DNA from 2 places in the Streptococcus downei MFe28 genome. Region 1 is predicted to be linked to the other one. Evidence: predicted binding sites of a transcription regulator. Region 1 holds the regulator's gene; the other holds the start of a gene.
The links. Region 1 encodes Rex, which represses fermentation and respiration genes when NADH is low (regulators of the CRP and FNR family bind a similar motif). Its sites were predicted from a motif close to TTGTGAANTANTTCACAA; they were not measured.
Positions count from the first base shown of each region.

Region 1 (11,063 bases):
ATCTGTCGCGGGCTATCATCATTGCCTGTGGCAATGGGGCCTTTGCTCCAAGAACCCTTGGACTGGAAGGCGAAGAAGGCTATGCTGATAACAATCTCTTTTACAATGTCCATAAGTTAGACCAATTTGCGGGTAAAAAGGTGGTTATCTGTGGTGGTGGCGATTCAGCTGTGGATTGGGCTTTGCATCTGGAATCCCTTGCTGAGAGTGTGACCATCGTTCACCGCCGGGATGCCTTTCGGGCTCAAGAGCACAGCGTCGAGCTTTTGCAAGGCTCTTCTGTCAAGATTATGACGCCTTTTGTTCCCTTAGAGCTCCATGGTGATGGCAAAAACTTGACTGCTCTCTCCATCCAAAAGGTTAAGGCAGAAGAAGTGGTAGAACTTGACCTGGATGCCATGATTGTCAGCTTTGGTTTTTCGACCAATAATAAGAATCTGCGCAACTGGGGCATTGACTACAAGCGGACCAATATCGCTGTCTCCCCAGTCTTTCAGACCAGTCAAGAGGGTGTCTATGCTATCGGGGATGCTGCTGACTATGATGGCAAGGTCGACCTGATTGCCACAGGTTTCGGGGAAGCGCCAACGGCCATCAATCACGCTATCAGCTACATCTATCCCGACCGAGACAATCGGGCGGTCCACTCAACATCCTTAATCAAGGAGTAGATGAAAATGTTTTGAGGTTGGGACGAAATGTCTCAGCTTTGTTTATTTATGCAGTATCAAACGTTTGACGCAGTGGTTGATTTGTGATGAGTGACTTGACACTTTAGTGGTTAGTCATTCACATGCCAGTGAAACGGCGGTAAGGTCCTTATCCCTTGCAGGCAGGGATAGGTCCAAGGGCCTGGGAGACCCTTGGAGAAAATAAAATCAACTTTGCGGAGGCGGGAAAGCGAGGATAGTCTGGGGATAGACTAGACTTCCCGCGACAGGTCCCTTACAAACTCGATGATAGTTTGAAAGGGAAACTAAGTAAGAGAGCCTAGTAGTTCGCAAAATGGCGACTACTGTAGGGACTTTCTTAAACCTTAAAATTAAGGAGTGAGGTAAATCAATTTGACGAAATACTGATTCCTGTCCCATTCTCTATTTTTTACTAGGAGGTGCTTTTATGCCAGTTAATGAATACGGCCAAATCATTGGTCAAGCTGCAGATGACAGTCTGGGATCACGCCCTGAGATTTCTTCTTTAGAGGGGACTAGTTGTAGCGTTGAAAAGCTGGACTATGAGCGAGATTTTACGGACCTCTATGAGTTCTTTGGGCCAGATGCTAATTTGCCTGATTGGACCTATTTACCTATTTCTGGAGGGATGACTAGGGAGGCTTTCGCCCAACTCTTGTCGGACTGGTCTCAATCAGCAGACCCCTACTTCTTGGTCGTACGCGATAAGAGCAGTCAAAAAGCTGTGGGAATTTTTTCTCTCATGCGCCTCAATCGGCAAGCCCGCTCCGTTGAGATGGGCTGGGTCATCTATTCGCCTCAACTGCAAAGGAGTCGCCTTGCAACCGAAGCCCAATACCTGGTCATGAAATATGTTTTTGAGGACTTGGGCTATCGTCGCTATGAATGGAAATGTGACCATCTCAACGAGCGCTCCCGTAAGGCAGCCCAAAGGTTGGGCTTCACTTTTGAAGGAACCTGGCGCCAAGCTACTATCTATAAAGGAAGAAGTCGAGATACGGATTGGCTCTCTATTATAGATTCCGAGTGGCCTGCCAATAAGCTTGCCCTAGAAGCCTGGTTAGACCCAGCTAACTTCACCTCAGACGGTCAGCAGCTTAAATCCCTAAGTGACTTTCGCTAGGGCTGCAGTAGCAAAGGTCGGCTGCAGTAGCGACGGCCGAAGCTATAGTCAATCAGTTAGTGAGAAATTAGAGACTGGATCGACTTCCCCTAACCGTTTGATGTTCGTTTAAACAAGACCTGTCCAATATCATGTAGAATCTTGCTAAATTCTCAGGAAAAGTCCTAGTTTTGGACATTAACTGGAACTTACTTTGAGAATTTGGGCATGTAGAGTCTTGATAGATTTTGGAAGAAAATGCTTGACATTGGCAGGAATAGTTTTATAATGAAAATGTAAACGATTGCAAAGGAGGTGTTGGTATTCTAAAGTCAGAGCGAAAACGGCTGATTATGGACCAGCTAAGTCAAGCTGATTTTGTGACCTTGGACCATTTGGTATCTATACTGAAATCCTCTGAATCAACGGTTCGTCGGGATTTGGATGAACTTGAAGCTGAGCATAAACTTCACCGCATCCATGGTGGTGCCGAGAAACTGCACAGTCTTCAAGAAGAGCTCAGTGTCCAGCAGAAAGCTATCAAAAACGTTCAAGAAAAGAAGTTAATTGCGCATGCCGCTAAGGAGCGGATTTGCCAAGGTGATGTTATCTTTATCGAAGCGGGAACGACCAATGAACTTCTAGTTGATTGCTTGAATCGCATTGATATTACCGTGGTGACCAATTCCATTCATCACGCTATTAAGTTGTCTGAGAAGGGAATTCCCACAGTTATGATTGGGGGGAATGTTAAGATTTCAACAGATGCCAATGTTGGTCCTATTGCGCTCCAGCAACTTAATCAGCTCAATTTTGATCGTGCTTTCTTAGGAGCAAATGGTGCAGATTGTGATAATCTGACAACGCCCGATATCTATGAAGGAGCGATTAAGGAGATGGTTATTGCCAACAGTAAGGAAACTTTTGTCTTGGCTGATAGCAGCAAGTTAGGAAAAATTTATTTTGCTAAGTTTGCCAAAGTTGAGGAAGTGACCTTGATTATCAACCGTTCCTCTAACGCCATTGTCAACACAATAAAAGAAAAAACGAAGGTGATTGAAGTATGATTTATACAGTAACCCTTAACCCTTCCATCGACTTTATTGTTCGTTTGGACAAGGTTGTTGTCGGTAGCGTCAACCGCATGACCAGCGATGATAAGTTTGCAGGCGGTAAGGGCATCAATGTTAGTCGGATTTTGCAACGTCTGGGCGTAGAAAATACTGCGACCGGCTTTCTAGGTGGTTTCACCGGCAAGTTTGTTGAAGATGGTCTCAAGGCTGAAAACATCAGAACAAAATTTGTTAAGGTCGATCAGGATACTCGCATTAATGTCAAAATCAAGGCAGATGATGAGACAGAAATCAATGGTGCGGGACCTGAAATCAGTCCGGAGCAGTTAGCTGATTTAGAGGCTATCCTTACAGGTCTGTCAGCTGATGATACAGTGGTCTTTGCCGGTTCTGCCCCTAGCAGTCTGGGCAACCAGATCTATAATCGTTTGATTCCTGCTGCTAGGCAAGCAGGAGCTCAGGTAGTCTGCGACTTTGAGGGGCAAACTCTCTTGGACTCCCTCAATTATCAGCCGCTCCTCGTTAAACCTAACAACCATGAGTTGGAAGTCATCTTTGATGTTAAGCTCAATGGTTTAGCAGATGTTGAAAAGTATGCTAGAGAGATTCTAGCCAAAGGTGCCCAAAATGTTATCATCTCTATGGCTGGTGACGGGGCTCTGCTGGTAACGCCAGAAGCTGCTTACTTTGCTAAACCAATCAAAGGTCAGGTTAAGAACTCGGTTGGAGCGGGTGATTCGATGGTCGCTGGTTTTACCGGTGAATTTGTCAAGTCTGCTGATCCAATTGAGGCTCTCAAGTGGGGTGTGGCCTGCGGGACCTCAACGGCCTTCTCAGATGACCTAGCCGACATCGATTTTATTAAAGAAACCTATCAAAAAGTAGAGGTAGAAAAACTATGAAAATTCAAGACGTCTTGCGAAAAGAAGTCATGATCATGGATTTGCAAGCAACCACCAAGGAAGCTGCCATTGATGAAATGATTTCTTCCTTGGTTGATAAGGGCATTGTCACCGATTTCGATACCTTTAAAACAGGTATTATGAATCGGGAAGCGCAAACTTCAACCGGTTTGGGTGATGGAATAGCTATGCCCCACAGTAAGAATGCTGCTGTTAAAGAGGCAACCGTCCTCTTTGCTAAATCAGCCAAGGGAGTTGATTATGAAGCCTTGGACGGTCAGCCAACTGACCTTTTCTTCATGATTGCAGCACCAGACGGCGCTAACAACACTCATTTGGCTGCCTTGGCGGAGTTATCTAAGTATCTGATGAAGGATGGCTTTGCCGATAAATTACGGCAGGTAAGCAGTCCAGACGAGGTCATTGCGACCTTTGATGCAGCAGAAGAGGAAAACAAGGCTGAGGCAGCTAGCAAGGCAGCTCCAGTAACTGATGATGACAAACCATCGGTAGTCGCCGTTACCGCTTGTACAACTGGTATCGCCCACACCTACATGGCTGAAGAAGCCCTGATTAAACAAGGGCAAGAAATGGGAGTCAATGTTCGGGTTGAAACCAACGGTGCCTCAGGTGTCGGAACTCCATTGACTGCTGATGAAATCAAGCGAGCTAAGGGTGTTATCGTAGCAGCCGATAAGGCAGTTGAAATGCCTCGTTTTGATGGCAAGCCTTTGATTTCTCGGCCAGTTGCCGAAGGTATTAAAAAGCCAGAAGAATTGATTAATACCATTCTTGATGGCAAGGCAGAAATCTATCATGCCGCAGCAGGAGAAGCAAGCTCAACTACAAGTGACGCTGGTGAAAAGACCGGCCTAGGGGCAGCCTTCTACAAGCATCTGATGAGTGGGGTTTCACAAATGCTGCCATTCGTTATCGGTGGTGGTATCATGATTGCCCTAGCCTTCCTGATTGATAACATGATGGGCGTGCCTAAGGATCAACTCAGTAATCTGGGTGTCTACCACCAGGCAGCCGCTATCTTTAAACAAATCGGGAATGCTGCCTTTGGTTTCATGCTTCCAGTTCTGGCGGGTTACATTGCCTATTCTATTGCTGAAAAGCCAGGTCTAGCCTCAGGTTTTGCAGCCGGCTTCATTGCTTCTAATGGTTATGCCATCAACACCGTTGCTTATTTCTCCGGTAGCAAGGCTGCTCAAAATCCGACCCTGATTCCTTCAGGTTTCCTCGGAGCCTTAGTTGGTGGTTTCCTAGCTGGTGGCGTTGCCCTCTTGCTCAAGAAATATATTAAGGTTCCTCGCTCCTTAGAGGGTATCAAGTCTATCTTGCTTTTGCCTCTTTTAGGGGTTGGTATTACTGGCTTCCTCATGCTCCTGGTTAATATTCCAATGGGAGCCATCAATACTGGTCTTAATAACTTCCTTCAAGGGCTCTCTGGTAGCTCAGCTGTCTTACTTGGCTTAATTGTCGGTGCCATGATGGCCATTGATATGGGTGGACCTTTCAACAAGGCTGCCTACATCTTTGGTACAGGCACCCTGACCGAAGCAGGAGTCCTCGAACATGGTGGTTCAGTAGTTATGGCAGCAGTTATGGCTGCTGGTATGGTTCCGCCTTTGGCTGTATTTGTCGCTACTCGTCTCTTCCCTAATAAGTTCACCCAAGAAGAACGTGATTCAGGTTTGACAAATATCGTCATGGGACTGTCCTTCATTACTGAAGGGGCCATTCCTTTCGGCGCTGCCGACCCAGGTCGTGCCATCCCAAGTTTTATGTTGGGTTCAGCTATTACAGGTGCCCTAGTTGGCTGGGCTGGTATCAAGCTCATGGCCCCTCACGGAGGTATCTTCGTAGTAGCCTTGACCACTAATTGGTGGCTCTACCTTATCTTTGTTGCTATCGGAGCTATTATCTCAGGTATTGTCTTTGGGACTCTGCGTAAGGAACAAAAAGCTTAAGATTATATAGAACATTAAAAATCCTTTCAACTTAAAAAGTTGAAGGGATTTTTTGTCTTCTTTACGAATATACAGTTAGGAGGTAGAACATGTACAATGTAGAAATTCATGAAGAAGCCATGCGTCCTAGAGAACGTCTGGTCACTCTTGGTCCTGAAAACCTCAGTAATCAAGAGCTTTTAGCTATTCTTTTGCGGACAGGAACTAGGCAACATCACGTCTTGACCTTGGCCAATAATATTTTAGAAGAAGTGTCTAGTCTAGCTGATTTCCGTAGTTATTCGCTGGAAGAACTTCAGGCTATCCCAGGAATTGGTCAGGTTAAATCTATTGAAATCAAGGCAGCCTTAGAATTTGCCAAAAGGGTCAATCAGACCCTGCCAGAGAAATCGGACCGCATCATTTCTAGTGACCGCCTGGCCAAGAAAATGATGGCAGAACTAAGAGATAAGCGCCAGGAGCATCTGATTGCGCTCTATCTGGATACCCAGAACCGTCTCATCAAGCAACAGACAATCTTCATTGGTAGTGTCCAACGCTCGATTGCAGAACCGAGGGAAATCCTGCACTATGCCTGTCGTTTTATGGCAACCTCGGTTATTGTTGTCCACAATCATCCTTCGGGTCAACCAGACCCTAGCCGCTATGACATTGCCTTTACAGAAAAAATCAAGCGCTGTTGTGATGATTTGGGACTGGCTTTCTTGGATCATATCATCGTTGGTTCTGATAATTATTACAGTTTCCGAGAAGAGACCGATATTATCATTGAGCTTCCAATCTAAACTAAAAAACTAGACAGTTGGGTTCTGTCTAGCAGTGGTTACTTTTAGTAAAATTCCTCTTGGAAAGCTAGGTCTTGGGAGGGCTAGTCTTCTATAATTCATTGACAAAATAGTTGAAGAGTTCTTGGTCAGCCTGGCGGCTGCCAATCAGGTGCTCAGGATGCCATTGGACCCCAAAAAATGGATATCAGGGTGGTTGGAAGCAACCGCCTCAATAGTAGAGTCATTGGGGTCCTCAGCAATGACATCCAAAAAGGGCGATAGGTCCTTGATACTTTGGTGGTGGAAGGAGTTGATGGTGGTTTCAGAGCCATAAATCTCAGCCAACTTGGTGTTGTCCTTAAGCTTCATCTCGTGGTAGAGATAATCCGTAGGGGCATCTTGCCAATGGTTCTCAATAGCCTGATTGAGGTTGCCACCTAGAGCAACGTTCATCAATTGAGTTCCTCGGCAGACGGAAAAAATCGGCTTTTCTTCTCGAATAGCTTCATCAATGATGGAAAATTCAAAGACATCCCTTTGGTGGAGAAAATCATCATCAAGAGCCTGATTCTTTTCGTGATAGAATTGAGGGTCAACATTTTGACCGCCAATTAATAGGATTTTATCAACCATTTGCACGTAAGACTTAGCATCTTCGATTGAACCAATGGGAAGAAGCAGAGGAATGCCCCCTGCATTTTGAACAGCCTTGACAAAGCCCTTGGGTGCATAGCTGGTGATGATATTGTCACTATTGGGTCTTTCATTTGTTGTAATTCCAATAATAGGCTTTTTGGTCATTGAGGGAACCTCCTGAGGGCTTGAATTAATAGTCAATAAAAATCAAAAGTATCGAGGCTAGGAGCAGGGGTAGTAGGACAGTCCGGTAGCCGATAACTTAAAAATAAAATGGCATGAGGTGACGAAGGTTTTGATATCTGTCAAATTCCTCCAGTCTTACTCCCAAACGGCAATCTCTTTTGAAGAGTACTACTTATTGAGAAATCACCTGAAGTCTGTTCAGGTGATTGTTTGGTCTGTGCAGATAAGAAAAGGTCTTACTGGTCTTGATTCATAAAGTAGAGAAGGGTTTGCAGTTCGCTAGTCAGGTCGACATATTGAACGAAGACACCCTTGGGCAGGCTGAGATTGACGGGTGAAAAGCTCAAAATTCCCTTGATACCAGCCTCAACCAGAAGATTAGCAACTTCTTGAGCTTTGACACTAGGAACCGTTAAAATAGCTGTCTGACAATCACTCCCCTTGAGCCTTTCCTTAATGCTGGAAATGCCATAGATGGGAATGTTATCTTCCGTTTTTGTGTTGACCAAATCATTGTCATCTGTATCAAAGGCCATGACTATCTTCATCTTATTGCGCTCGTGGAAGCGATAGTGGAGCAAGGCCCTTCCCATGTTACCGCAACCAACAAGGACAACGCTGGTAATGGAGTGGTCGTTGAGAATGTCAGCAAAGAAGTTCATCAACTTTTTGACATCGTAGCCAAAGCCCCGTCGTCCAAGTTCACCAAAATAGGAAAAGTCCCGACGGACGGTTGCCGAGTCAATGCCAATAGCCTCAGCAATCTGCTTGGAGCTCGCCTTGGTAATTTCTTCGGCATTGAAACGTTTAAAGGTCCTATAGTATAGCGATAGTCGCTTGGCTGTCGCTTTAGGAATAGATTTATCAATAGTCACTTTAACTATCTCCAATCTTATGAAGTACGTCTAAGTTAATTGTAGAACAAGTTTGTGAAAACTGCAACAAATTTGCGATAAAAAAATCCTATAAGGGAATAGGATTTCGGTATCATGATAGAGGCTTAGTTCTCTATCTTGGTAAAGATATCTCGCTCAACCAGGCTATCCATCAGGAAATAGAATTTATCTTGAATGATTGAGAGCTTGTCGGACTTAAAGATATTGACCAGGCGTAGGCCGGATTGGTCGGTCACACTAAGCTTGAAGGCAGATAGGTCCTTCTTGATCGTAATTTTAAGAGGGAAGCCCTGGCCAGAATTTGGCACCTCTTCTAGAAGACGATTAAGCTCGTAGTGGCCCAGTTTATTGGACTCAAAAGTGGTATCAATCAGCGTATATCTTTTAATCTTGGGACTAATTGTGTAGGTGTATTTACAGTCGTCTAAGTGAATAGATTTTTCAAATGCCATAGTATTATCCTATAATTTCTTTCAATTTTTTTGCCAGTGCCAATAATTCCTCAGAGCTATTGAGCTCTGAGAGGCTGATGCGGATAGACTCCGTCAAACGTGGAGAGGACTCTCCATAGTAGGCTTGTAAGACGTGGCTGGGATCAACTGTTCCTGCCGTGCAGGCAGAACCAGTTGAAACAGCAAAGCCTGCTAAATCCAGCTGGGTTAGAAGCAGGCCGTTATTTTGGCCTAGGAAACCAATATTGATGACGTGGGGAAGCTGCTTATTTCCACCATTGAGATAGTAGTCCAAGCCTAGCTTGCTTAACTCTTCTAGGAAGACCTCTCGTAAGTGTTCCACCTTCTGATAGTTTTCCTCTTGCTTTTGGTCAGCTTCCCTGAGAGCTTGAGCCAGACCGGTAATTCCAAGCATATTTTCGGTGCTGGCTCGTCTTTTATCCTCTTGCTCACCACCGTGTAAAAGACTATCCATGTGGTGAGGTTTAGCGTAAAGGAAACCGACACCTTTGGGTCCATGAAACTTATGGGCAGAAGCAGAGAGAAAATCGACCCCTAATTCCTCAGGATGAACAGGGACTTTCCCCATAGCTTGAACAGCATCAACATGTAAGACAGCCTGGTGCTCAGCTAGAACTTGGGCAAAGTCAGAAACGGGCAGAAGGTCACCAGTTTCATTATTAGCCAACATGGTTGAGACCAGGATAGTATCTTCCCTTAGGGACTCTTTGAGGGCTTGGGCGGTGAACTGATGATTGTCGTCAGGTTGAAGATAGGTTACCTGAAAACCAAACCGCTTTTCCAAGTAAGCCATGACATGGAGAACCGAATGGTGCTCGATAGCCGTAGTAATCAGGTGCTTGCCCTTGGCTTGGTTGGCCAGGGCATAGCCCTGAATGGCCATGTTGTTGCTTTCGGTTGCTCCCGATGTGAAAATGATATTTCTTGCTTGGGTCTTTAAGATTTTGGCGATAGTAAGACGGTTATCCCGCAAGAGATGGCTTGCCTTGCGTCCATAGGCATGGATGCTGGAAGGATTGCCAAAATTGTCGGACATAACCGTCGTCATAGATTCGATAACACCTGGAGTCAAAGGAGTTGTCGCAGCATTATCAAGATAAATCATCTTATTCCTCGTTTTGAGACGTGTAGGTAAAGAGTGGACTAAGTGGTTTGTGGTTGTGGATACGGGTAATAGCGTTGCCGATTAGCTCGCTAGCGGTGATGTAGCTGACATTGCTGCTGACCTTTTCCTTAGTGGCAACAGAGTCTGTCACCAGAATTTCCTTGATAGGCGCTGCTTCAAGAATCTCAGTCGCTCCGCCAGCAAAGAGACCGTGGCTGGCTACTGCATAAATTTCTGAGGCACCATTGCGTTCAACAATTTTAGCCGCTTCAGCAAAGGTCTTACCGGTGTTAAGAATATCGTCAATCAAGATGGCTTTTTTACCAGCAACTTCACCGATAATATAACCTTCTTCGCGGTGGGAATCATCTTGAGCATAATCAATAATGGCAATAGGTGCATCCAGATATTCTGCTAGGCTACGGGCCCTTTTAATGCCTGAGTTCTTAGGACTGACGACCACAACATCGGTCCCTTTCAGCCCCATCTTAATATAGCGCTCAGCAAAGAGGGGAACCGTAAAGAGGTTATCAACGGGAATATCAAAGAAGCCTTGGACCTGAACAGCGTGCAAATCGAGGGTCAGGATGCGGTAGGCACCGGCCTTGACCAGCATATTGGCCACTAGCTTAGCAGTGATAGGCTCACGTTGTTGGGCAATGCGATCCTGACGGGCATAGCCGAAGTAGGGCAGGATAACATTGACAGAATTTGCCGAAGCCCGTTTGCAGGCATCAATCATAATCAAGAGTTCCCAAAGATTATCATTGACGGGAAAGCTGGTTGATTGAATGACATAAATATCAAAGCCACGGACACTTTCTTCAATGTTAATCATGATTTCGCCGTCAGAAAACTGCCGAGAAGACAATTTACTGAGCGGAATACCTGCAGCTTTTGAGATTTTTTCTGCGATAGCTGTATTAGAAGTCAGCGAAAATAATTTTGGGGTGCTAGTTTCTACCATGACGGTGTCAGTCTCCTTTGAATAAGCAACAAGCCCAGATGGGCTTCTAGTTAGTAGAGCTTCAAGGCCTTCTGGTCCCATTCTTTCTTTGTCCTGTGGCCTTGAAAATCTTGAAATTTTCCGTCTCTATTGTACCAAAAAAGGCTGATTTTTACAGCCCCTTATCGCTATTTGTTCATCACTCTTTCTGCTTGAGCGTGGAGCAGAAGCGAGCGACCTTACTTTTGGCATACTTAAGTTCAATGTCGTGCTCCACTAAGAAGGCCTCGAAGTCTGCCTTGCCCTTGA
Region 1 is NZ_UHFA01000002.1:1,361,941-1,373,003, forward strand. It holds gene DYE66_RS06500 (NAD(P)/FAD-dependent oxidoreductase) at 1-671, shown strand, start outside; gene DYE66_RS06505 (GNAT family N-acetyltransferase) at 1,120-1,815, shown strand; gene DYE66_RS06510 (DeoR/GlpR family DNA-binding transcription regulator) at 2,118-2,861, shown strand; gene pfkB (1-phosphofructokinase) at 2,858-3,769, shown strand; gene DYE66_RS06520 (PTS fructose transporter subunit IIABC) at 3,766-5,745, shown strand; gene radC (RadC family protein) at 5,835-6,530, shown strand; partial or broken gene DYE66_RS06530 (gamma-glutamyl-gamma-aminobutyrate hydrolase family protein) at 6,622-7,313, opposite strand; gene DYE66_RS06535 (redox-sensing transcriptional repressor Rex) at 7,571-8,209, opposite strand; gene DYE66_RS06540 (DUF1831 domain-containing protein) at 8,335-8,682, opposite strand; gene DYE66_RS06545 (cysteine desulfurase family protein) at 8,687-9,808, opposite strand; gene DYE66_RS06550 (ribose-phosphate diphosphokinase) at 9,810-10,775, opposite strand; gene DYE66_RS06555 (CYTH domain-containing protein) at 10,954-11,063, opposite strand, start outside.

Region 2 (11,063 bases), 1.3 Mb from region 1:
ATAGCCAACCAGATATAGGCATAGCTATGCTTGCCATAGAGCCATTGCTGACCGACATTGAGGAAGGACAGGACAATGACCAATAAATTTAACCAATTTCTCTTTAAAAAATTCATTCTCGCCCCTTTCCCTACTTTCACCTCATGACTAAAACGTGCTCGCCATTATCTAGCTGGCTCTTTTTCTCACTTATACTCTTCAAAAAGTCAAAACTATCCATCGTTAACTCACTTTGCCGTACCCAAGTACTGTCTGCAGTTCGTTGCCTTGGCTAGATTGATTTTTATTGAGTATTAAAGGTGGGAGGAATGATAACTGGCCTCGCGGGCTTCCTGGAGGGTCTTGATGGCTTGCTCATCCTTTTGACCATGAACCCGTACAACCTTGGCAGGTACCCCAACGACGGTGACATCTGCTGGGACATCTGAGAGGACAACAGCCCCGGCCCCCACCTTGGCATTGGCACCAACCTCAATGGGACCAATCAATTGGGAGTGAGCTGAAATTAGGGCTCCCCGACGAATGGTCGGATGGCGTTTGCCGACATCCTTACCGGTCCCCCCAAGAGTGACACCATGATAAAGCATGGCGCCTTTTTCTACGATGGCCGTTTCCCCGATAACCAGCCCCGCCCCATGATCGATGAAGACCCCGCCGGCAATCTGAGCTCCGGGATGGATTTCAATATTGGTCCAAAAGCGCCAGAACTGGCTATGCATCCGAGCTAGGAGCCGCAGATGGTGGCGCCAGAGGAAGTGGGAAATCCGGTGGGCCGCTAGGGCCTTGATGCCAGGATAGGTTAAGAGCACTTCAAGGGAAGTCCGGGCCGCTGGATCCTGTTGTTTGACAATATCTATTGATTCTTTCCACCAACCCATAGGCACCTCTCTTATTCTTCAATGCTAGCCCAGTCAACTAGGGTCTGATTTTCATTGAGGGGATCAATAACCACGCCCTTGGTAGCCCCGACACCCGATTCTCCTTGAGCCGGGTGGGCAATTTGATTCATAGTCCAAGTCATAACTAAGCCTTTAGCCACTCGGAAAGGATAGCCCAAATCACCATCATTATACCATTTGGCAAAACTGGGGATGCTGGAGAAAGCTGGGATATAAGTTTCATTTTCAATAGCTAAAGCTGGATAACTTCTTTGATAGCTGCCATCCTCGCTAGTCAAGATGATAACAGGAACAAAGTATTGGCGCTGCATAGGCTGACGCTCTTGATTTTCCTCACCTAGGACATCGTTCAAAAGTGTGGTGTAGGTATTGATGAGTTGGACTAGTTCACTACTCTTAAAAATGGTTGAATTGGCAAAGTCGCCATTCTTTTTGATGTTGAAAACCAAGCCGTGCAGGCGGTGGGTTACAGCTTCCTCTAAAACATTAATACTGGAACGCTCTACCCAGTCCTGACCTTTAGCGCTTGGGTGCTCCTTCTTGAAATTATCTAGGTCTGTCTTATTGGTAAAGACAGGAATGACCTTTTGCCCCTGCATGGCAATGGCATAGGGCTGAGCTGCAGCAATGACGGGAATGGAATGAAGGCTATTGACCAAGGTCAAACCATCCAAAAAATTCTCCGGATTGGCAATAAAGTTGCGTAAAGCAAAGTCAAGTTCTGAGTTAAATTTATTCATGTTGAGTTTCCTCTTTTACCTCTTCTTCAACCGGGCTAGCAAGCTCTTGGGACTCATTCGCACGATCAGAAGGAGCAGACTGTTTATGGCCTTTTCTTTGTTCAGAACCAGTCTTGTGGATTGAGTGCTCTTGCCCGTCAAAATGGCCCTGATGCTTAGAATACTCTTGGTGGCCAGGGTCTTTGTCTGGCTCATGTTTGTCTTGCTGACTGTGGTGGCCATCAGACCTATGCTGACCTTGGTGATCTTGCTGGCTCTTGGGTTGAAACTGCTTGTGCGAAGTATGATGTTTATCGGATTTAGAATGGCTACCAGGCTTGTGCGATCCCTTATGAGAATGGTGAGACTGCTCCTGCTCTTTATAGCCTTCAGGCTTTGCGAGAAGAGCCTTGATCGAGGCATTGACCCGACCCTTGTCGTCAATCTTAAGAACCTTGACAGCGACTTTATCACCAAGCTTGACCACATCTTCTACCCGATTGGTCCGCTCCCAGGCTAATTCTGAAATGTGCACCAGGGCATCGGTCTTGTCAAAGAGATTGACAAAGGCGCCAAAGCTTTCGATACGAACAACCTCTGCCTCTGGGTAAACCTCACCGATCTTGGCTTCACGCACCAGATTGGCAATAATTTCCTTGGCTCGGTCGATAGCATCTTGGTCAGGCGAGTAAATTTGTACATTACCTTCTTCGTCAATATCAATTTTGACGCCCGTCTCTTCGATAATTTTATCAATGGTTTCGCCACCCTTACCGATAACCACCTTGATTTTGTCAAGAGCAATCTTGATGGTATCAATCTTAGGCGCAGTTGGGGCCAATTCAGGCCGAGGAGCAGGGATGGTCTGCTCAATCAGGTCAAGAATTTCATAGCGAGCCTTTTTAGCCTGAGCCAGGGCCTCTTTGAGAATCTCTGGGGTAATCCCTGAAATTTTAATATCCATCTGCAGGGCAGTAATCCCTTGACGGGTACCAGCCACTTTGAAGTCCATATCACCGAAGTGATCCTCCAGGCCTTGAATATCGGTCAGGATGGTATAGTTGCTACCATCGGAAATCAGACCCATGGCAATGCCGGCTACTGGTGCCTTGATGGGTACCCCCCCAGCCATCAGGGCTAGGGTCCCAGCACAGATGGAGGCTTGCGAAGACGAACCATTGGATTCTAGCACCTCTGCCACCAGACGAATAGCATAAGGAAAGTCCTCAAAACTAGGCAGGACCTGGGCTAGAGCCCGCTCGCCCAAGGCACCGTGGCCAATTTCCCGACGGCCAGGAGCACCGTAACGACCTGTTTCTCCAACAGAATACTGGGGAAAATTATAGTGGTGCATAAAGCGTTTGCGATACTCTGGATCCAGACCATCGACAATCTTACTTTCACTCATAGGAGCCAGAGTCAAGACAGACAGAGCCTGGGTCTGGCCACGGGTAAAGAGACCTGAACCGTGCACTTGAGGAAGGAAATCCACCTCAGCCTCCAAGGGACGAATCTCATCGACCTGGCGACCATCTGGGCGAATCTTGTCCTCGGTAATGAGGCGACGAACTTCGGCATGCTCCATTTCTTCCAAGCTTTCGGAAACATCTCGCAGAATGCGTTCGAGCTCTTCATCATCAGCGTAACGCTCCTCATAGCTGGCCAAAACCTGATCCTTGACCGCCTGGGTTGCCTCTTCCCGAGCCAATTTTTCTTGAACCTGAACAGCCTTTTGCAGGTCACTAGTGTAGGTAGCCACAATCTCATCTCGAAGTTGGGAATCCACTTGCAGGAACTCAACCTCTGCCTTTTCTTTACCGAGAGTGGCAACGATTTCTTCTTGGAAGGCAATCAATTCTTGAATGGCTTGGTGACCCTTGAGCAGGGCCTCTAGCATGATATCTTCGGACAATTCCTGCGCACCAGATTCAACCATATTGATGGCATCCTTGGTGCCAGCAACTGTCAAGTCCAAGTTGGAAGCTTCCTTTTGCTGGGCTGTCGGATTGATGATAAATTCACCATCTAGATAGGCAACCTGGACCCCAGCAATGGGACCCTCAAAAGGAATGTCGGAAATGCAGAGGGCTAGCGAGCTTGCAAACATGGCAGCCATGGGAGCCGAGGCGTCTGGATCGTAGGAGAGAACCGTATTGATGACCTGAACCTCATTGCGAAAACCTTGAGCAAAGAGCGGGCGAATAGGGCGGTCAATGAGACGGGCCGTCAAGGTAGCATCGGCTGAAGGACGACCTTCACGCTTCATAAAGCCACCTGGGAATTTACCTGCTGCATACATTTTTTCCTCGTAATTGACCTGCAGGGGAAAGAAGTCAGTTCTTGCCATCTTCTTGGACATGGTGGCTGCACAGAGGACCGTTGAATCCCCATAATGCACGACCGCTGCACCATTTGCCTGCTTGGCAACCTGACCAATTTCAACCACTAGGGGCTTACCAGCAAAGGTCATCTGAAAGGTTTGTTTTGCCATGTATCTACCTCATCGTCTCAGACCTGCAGGTGCCTTCTTCTGATTTCAAGGCCAAACACCCACCAATCCTTAACTCTTTTTTCTATAATTGATACCCGTTTTTTACAAAATTAAATAAAGAAAGAGCGGGCCAGAAAATCGCCTACTTCAAGCCCTCTAGAACCTCTTGACTTAATTTTGTACAAAGTCATGGTATCGTTTATATTCTACCATAAAAGAGCACTAATGATAAGGGGGAGAGAACGCTTCTCATCATTCTCTATCATTCGAAAGTGGTTTTAGTTAGGTCAAAGGAGAAAAAGTCCCCAACTCACTCAAAAATGGACTGAGGTAAAAAAGATAACAAAAAAGCTCTGAAAACCTTTCGGAACTTAAACTCGATTCAACATCCTTGCTAAAGCTAGCAAGGTTAGGCCAAAGATAATTAAGATGCCCAGACCAGACAGGCCTGCTTGGGTGCGCTTGGCTCTGGATAAATCTAGGGGGAGACCAAGTCCAAATATCAGAGGGCCTAAAACAAAGAAACTGTAAAAAAGGAACTCAATTTTTAGATGGAGGCAATAAAAAGAGAGACCAAAAACGAGAGCACCGAGCCAGCTAAGCCAGAGCAATTTTCGGTGGCTGGGCGCCAGGGCTAGGCCGATAAAGATAAGACCCAGAGCCGGCATGAACAGGATAAAAATAAAGAGAAGCTGAACTAACATGTCCCTATTATAGCACACGCATCCTTAGGTCAGAAAGTGCCAAGGTAGAGGCAAAAGTCATTCAGATTAAACGAGCTCAATCTATAAGATAGAAAAATGATAGCTCAGATAGCTACTCAATACCTGACACTTCCTCCACAGGGGCGAAAAGTAAGAAGACAGTCCCCTTGTTCTGGCTAGATTTTGAACTAGATAAAAGTAAAGAAGAGCGATAGCCCAGGCAATAATTTTGGTTGCCAAAGCCGCCTCAGGGACGCAAAAAAGGAACTCAAGAAAATTCTGAGTTCCTTTTTATTTTCTGCTTCTTGAGATCACCTTAGAATTGGTCAATCAAGAGTTGTTTCATATCTTCGATGTATGGTTGACGTGGGTTGGCTGGGGTACATTGGTCATCGTAGGCCAGGCTTGCCAAGCGGTCGACTGCTGCTTCAAAGGCCTTCTTGGTAACACCGTTTGCAGACAACTTAGGTTCAACATCAACAGCATGCATGAGTTTGTCAATCTTTTGGCAGAGGGCTTCGACCAATTCTTTATCGGTCTTACCTTTGAGGCCAAGGGCACGGGCAATGTCAGCGTAGTCGCGTTGAGCACGATATTCTTCGTAACGTGGGTAAACAGAGCGTTTAACATTACCAGTTACACCATTATAGCGGATAACGTGTTGCATTGCGATTGAGATGGCAAGTCCATGTGGCAGACCAAATTCACCACCGGTCTTGTGGGCCAGAGAGTGGTTGATACCTAGGAAGGAATTTGAGAAGGCCATACCAGCAAGGGTTGCGGCATAGTGCATATTTTCTCGAGCTTGTTCCCCTTGGAGGGTTGGATGTTTTGGATCAAACTTGTAAGATTCTTCCAAGTTTTCCATAACCAACTTAATTGCTTGCAGGGACCATGGGCGAGTCAGGTCAGATGCCATGACAGAAACGTAAGATTCAAGAGCATGAGACAGGGTGTCCAGACCAGAGAGAGCGACAGTGCGTTTTGGCACGGTCATAACAAATTCTGGGTCAACAATTGCCACTTGAGGGGTCAATTCATAGTCGGTCAATGGGTATTTGACATGGGTATTATCATCAGTGATAACCGCATAAGGGGTAACTTCTGAACCAGTACCAGAGGTCGTTGGGATACAGAAGAGACGAGTAGCATCTTGGTGTTTGAACTTAACAATCCGCTTACGAATATCAATGAATTTTTGTTGCAGACGCAAGAAGAGTTCGCTCACTTTTTCATAGCTATCAAGGAAGTCAGCTTCTTGATCCAATGAGTATTCGTAGATGTAGCGGGCAATCTTGGCCGCATCCAGAGCAGAACCACCACCAACGGCGATAACCGTATCAGGTTTGAAGTCCCGCATTTGTCGAGCGATTTCGATGGTTTGACCTAGAGTTGGGTCGGGTTTGATGGTACCGTAGATTGAAGTTTCAACCTTTTGATCCCGCAGGGCCAATTGGCCAAGAACGGTATCAACAAAGCCGAATTGCACCATACCTGGGTCGGCAACGATGAGAGCTCGAGTCATTTCTTCGGTCTCATCTTGCAGGTAAGAAATAGCATTCTTTTCGTAGTAAGTTTTTTCTGGAAGGCGAATCCATTGAGGACGGTTACGACGTTTAGCCACGGTCTTAATGTTCAAGAGATCGCCAGTTGATAGATTGTGTGACAATGAATTTTTCCCCCATGATCCTGTTCCGAGTGTCAAGCTAGCTTTCAGAGCATCGGTATAGATGTCACCGATACCACCGACTGAGTCAGGTTGGTTAACCAAAATCCGAGAAGATTTGAGGCGGTCACCATATTCTTTGAGGAAGGGATCAGCTTGGGAACCAATTTGGATGGCACAGTTGTGGCCAGCCCCTTGATAATCGAGCAGGGCTTCAACGATTTGAATACCATCTTCACGGTCCTTAGCCTTATAGACAGAAAGCAGTGGAGACAATTTTTCAGAAGACAATTTTTCGCCGATTTTCTTCTTGTCCAATTCGAACAGGAGGACATCTTTTCCTTCTGGCAAATCAACACCAGCATGTTGGCAAATCCACTGAGCTGACATACCAGCTACGGGACCATTAACGCCGTGATTGTCATTAAAGACGAAGTCTTCAAATTTCTTATAATCTTTCTTAGGAACGAGGTAGGCACCTTTTTCTTGCATCTTAGCCAACCATTCCTTGTAGATTGGTGCTTCAACAACTGCTGAGTTTTCAGTCGCACAAATCATACCATTATCGAAACGTTTAGAAAGAAGCAGGTCTTCAACCGCACGGTTGAGGTGGGCCGTCGCATCAACATAAACCGCACCATTACCAGCGCCAACCCCCATTGATGGGTTACCAGATTTGAGGGCTGCATTAACCATACCAGGTCCACCAGTTGCCAAGATAGAAGCAATCTTCTTGTTAGAAATCAAGGCATTGGTATTAGGAATGGATGGCTTTTCAATCCATTGGATACAGTTTTCAGGAGCTCCAGCAGCTAGGGCTGCATCATAGAGAATTTGTGCCGCATGGGCTGAACATTTTTGAGCTGCCGGGTGGAAGGCAAAGACGATGGTATTACGAGTTTTAAGGGCTACCAAAATCTTGAACATGGTTGTTGATGTTGGGTTGGTAGTTGGCACAATCCCTGCCAAGACACCGAGTGGAGCAGCAATTTGAATACCACCAGAAATCTTATCTTCACCGATAACACCAACAGTTTTTTCGTTCTTGATAGATTCAAAAACATTTTCGGTTGCGAAGTGATTCTTGGTATCCTTATCTTCTACCACACCACGTCCAGTTTCTTCATGGGCTTCCTTAGCTAATTGCAAGGAATTTTCAGAACCAGCCAAGGCCATGGCTGCAACGATTTTATCCACTTGCTCTTGCGTGTAGGTCGCAAAGATTTTTTCTGCTTCGACAGCCTTGTCTACAAGTTGAGCAGTATATTTCCGAGCTTCTTCTTCAACATTAGGCTCTACTACTTTTGCTTCTTTTGCCATTAAATTATCCTCCAATAGGGTCTTTAAAAATTTTCTGATTTAAGAAGGCCATCACAGCTAAAATTCTGTGGAATTTTCAGTTTGTGATTTTCTTCACGTTTATATTGTAACCCTTTTCAAAATAATGTCAAGTATTTATTGTGATTTTCTTCACGATTTTATTGATAACCTGACTTCTCCTTTTAAGAAAGTCCATAAAAAACCGCAAAAACTAGATAACTGGACTATTTTTCAACCTCAATGAGCCGTAAAAAAATAGATCCAGCCTGTGGCTAGATCTACTATTTTGCTTTTGAGCTAAAAAGATAAGGCATCAAAAATTAGGATTTTGGATGCCTTTTTCTTTACATTACTGCCAACCGATTAGCGACGGAGTCCAAGAGATTGGATCAAATCGCGGTAGCGGTTAACATCGGTACGACGGAGGTAAGCCAAGAGGTTACGACGGTGACCGATTTTTTTCATCAAACCACGGTAAGTAGCGTGGTCTTTTTTGTGCTGTTGGATGTGCTCATTGAGGTGGTTGATTTCCCAAGTCAAGACTGCAACTTGAACTTCAACTGAACCTGTGTCACCTTCGTGGCGAGCGTATTGAGCGATAATTTCATTTTTTTTCTCTTTTGAGATTGCCATAGTTTTTCTCCTTTTATTGCTTCATCCGAGTGGTAGGGTTTGGCAAATCCTACAACCAAGAAGAAGTTAGTATGTCTTAGCGACTCTTATATTCTAGCAGATGCCCTAAGCTCTGTCAAAGGATTTTCGCTAGGTTAGGATAAATTTTACTGCTTGTTCTACTTATCGGTAAAGGATGTGGGCCCAGTTTTCTCGCTCAGGTAATAATTCTTTCTGCCATCTGGCGACAAAAATTTCAAGACAATACTATTAGGGTCAATATCCCCACCATACCTTACTTCTAGTGAATAATAGAAATAATCCTTTCTGGTATCTTCATAGGTATCATCATATTCAAATAGATAGTGGGCGGAATAAGGATGAGGATGGTCTTTCTGGACAGTCTTCCAGCTCGTTCCCCCCTTTCCCTGATGGTCATAGTCCCCTTCATGAAGTTGATTAAATTGGTCATTCGACCAACCGATATTGGGATTTTCTTCTTCAACAACTGCTATGTCGTCAGCTCGCAAACCTCCATCGATGGCTGTCAAACGATAGCTACCAAATCCATTTTTCTTAAAGGTCAGGTAGACATTTTCCTGCCAATCATTGTTGTTGGTTTCGTAATCCAGATAAATTGTGCTATTATCCTCATCATAACTACTAGCTTCAGTAGCCTTGCCATGCTCTTTTAGCACATCCTTGAGAGTGGTTTTCTGGATTTTCAGATGCTTTACCTGCTTTATGGTCCAGTCAAACTGATAATTTTCGTCCATATACTTCTGAATATCATGAGATTCAAGATCCGTCCAGAAAGAGGAGCTCTTTGTAGACCTCAGGGGGGAGCCCAGTTTATAGATTGGCCCAAAAAGATTGAAGAAAATATAAAGGATTATCCCTATAAAAATTAGGGAAAGCAGACACCCCTGAAAAAGTGACCAAGCAAAGTTGCTTGGCTTTCGATTTTGATTGAAGCTTTCTTGGTTCTGCTTGTCCTTAGTTGTAATGGTAGATTGTTCCCTATCTGGAGAAACCAAACCTTTTGGTCCCCTCTTATTAGTCTTTTTAGAATCTTTAGGCCACATTTTTTATTCCCCTACTCTAGTCCTTTTCATCATCCTATCAAAATAATTATCTTGTAACTAAATCTTGCAAAAAAGGAGCACCTCACTCCTCTTTAGGTAAAATATTTCTTCAAGCTAAGAATCAGCCCCAAGCCGATACTGAGGCCACCAAGAATGGCAAAGGCTGAGGCAGGTTCACTAGCAAAGAAGCCAAAGAAGCGCAGGACTAAAGGAGCGCAGGCGCCACCGAGATTACAGCCCAGAAGAACTAGGGTAGTGGCTGTGTGTAGCTGGCGTTTGTGAATGGTTTCAGAAATGAGATTGAAGACATAGGTGACCCCCAGACTATAGACAAAACCAGTTAAGAGGGCACCAATCCCTAAAACTAGCAGGCTATGAGCCAGCCACATGACTAAGAGTCCAGCACCTAGAACCAGGACCACTAGACTCATGAGCGAACGACCAAAAATCTCGACCAGACTGCTAAAGAAGGTGCCAGATAGAATTCCCATCAGCATCATCAGGCTGAGGATGAAACTGGCCTGTTGAGCCGTTCCTAGACCAAATTGGGTTACAACCACTGGTATTCGCAAGGTGTTGGCAGAATTTATGAGGATGACAAAACCGGCATAGAGAGCTAAGGAGAGAATATAGAGTAGGCGACGGCTAGTCAGAGGCTCTGGCTTAGCTTGTTTTTTCAGGGGTTGCTCCTGAACCTGAACTTTCTTAGGAACTTGGGGAACAAAGAGCAAATAGAGAGCCAGAATAGCCAAGCCCAGGCCATAAATAAGAAAGGTCGCCGACCAAGAAATTGTCAACAATTGACCAGCGATAAAAGTCAGAAAGGCCGAACCTAGAACCTCTGCTGACCCCCGCAGGCCTAGCATTTTAATACGTTCACGACCTGTAAAAAATTGACTAATAATGCTAATAGCTCTGGCATTAATCAGACCAATTCCTAGGCCTAGAATCAGACGAGAGACAAAGACCAAGCTATAGGTCTGATTGACCAAGGGAAAGAAACCACCAAAGGAAAGCAGACAAAGGCCACTGACAATAATCAGGCGTTCTGAAAAGACACGACTGAGCCAAGGGGTCAGCAAGAGAACCCCAATAATAGCAAAGGAGGGCAGGGAAACCAAAAGTTCCACCCAATCAGAACTGATGCCCTGCCGACCATAGTAAATAATCATCTCTGGCAAAGCCGGTGAAATGGCATAGGTTGAAACCAGCATCAGGGACAAGGCCAAGAGACTGATTTTTTCCATCAAAATTTTCATAATTCTTCCTTCTTGAAAAACAGTAATGATACCAGTATAATGAAAAGCAAACGAGAAAAATAGGACATTGGTCCTAAAATGAGGTGGCGATGACGAAAAAGGCCCTAGAGTATTATTTAAACAAGTATCGACTGGACACGATTTTCCCTCAACCCTATATCAAACAACTCCAGCTCATGACCTATGATAAGGGGCAGGCCATCTGTCAACAAGGACAAGTTCTAGAGCATCTCTTTTATTTTATTGAGGGCCATATTAAGATTGTCCGCCGGCTTTTTAATGGTAAGGAGCATATCCTAGAAACCCAG
Region 2 is NZ_UHFA01000002.1:102,287-113,349, forward strand. It holds gene DYE66_RS10790 (hypothetical protein) at 1-116, opposite strand, end outside; gene cysE (serine O-acetyltransferase) at 294-878, opposite strand; gene DYE66_RS00520 (hypothetical protein) at 890-1,639, opposite strand; gene pnp (polyribonucleotide nucleotidyltransferase) at 1,632-4,109, opposite strand; gene DYE66_RS00530 (hypothetical protein) at 4,481-4,813, opposite strand; gene adhE (bifunctional acetaldehyde-CoA/alcohol dehydrogenase) at 5,130-7,799, opposite strand; gene rpsO (30S ribosomal protein S15) at 8,163-8,432, opposite strand; gene DYE66_RS00545 (hypothetical protein) at 8,591-9,187, opposite strand; gene DYE66_RS00550 (MFS transporter) at 9,589-10,755, opposite strand; gene DYE66_RS00555 (Crp/Fnr family transcriptional regulator) at 10,845-11,063, shown strand, end outside.
Region 2: a site for Rex is predicted at 7,938-7,955, ahead of adhE (bifunctional acetaldehyde-CoA/alcohol dehydrogenase). Genes of this name have one in related genera too.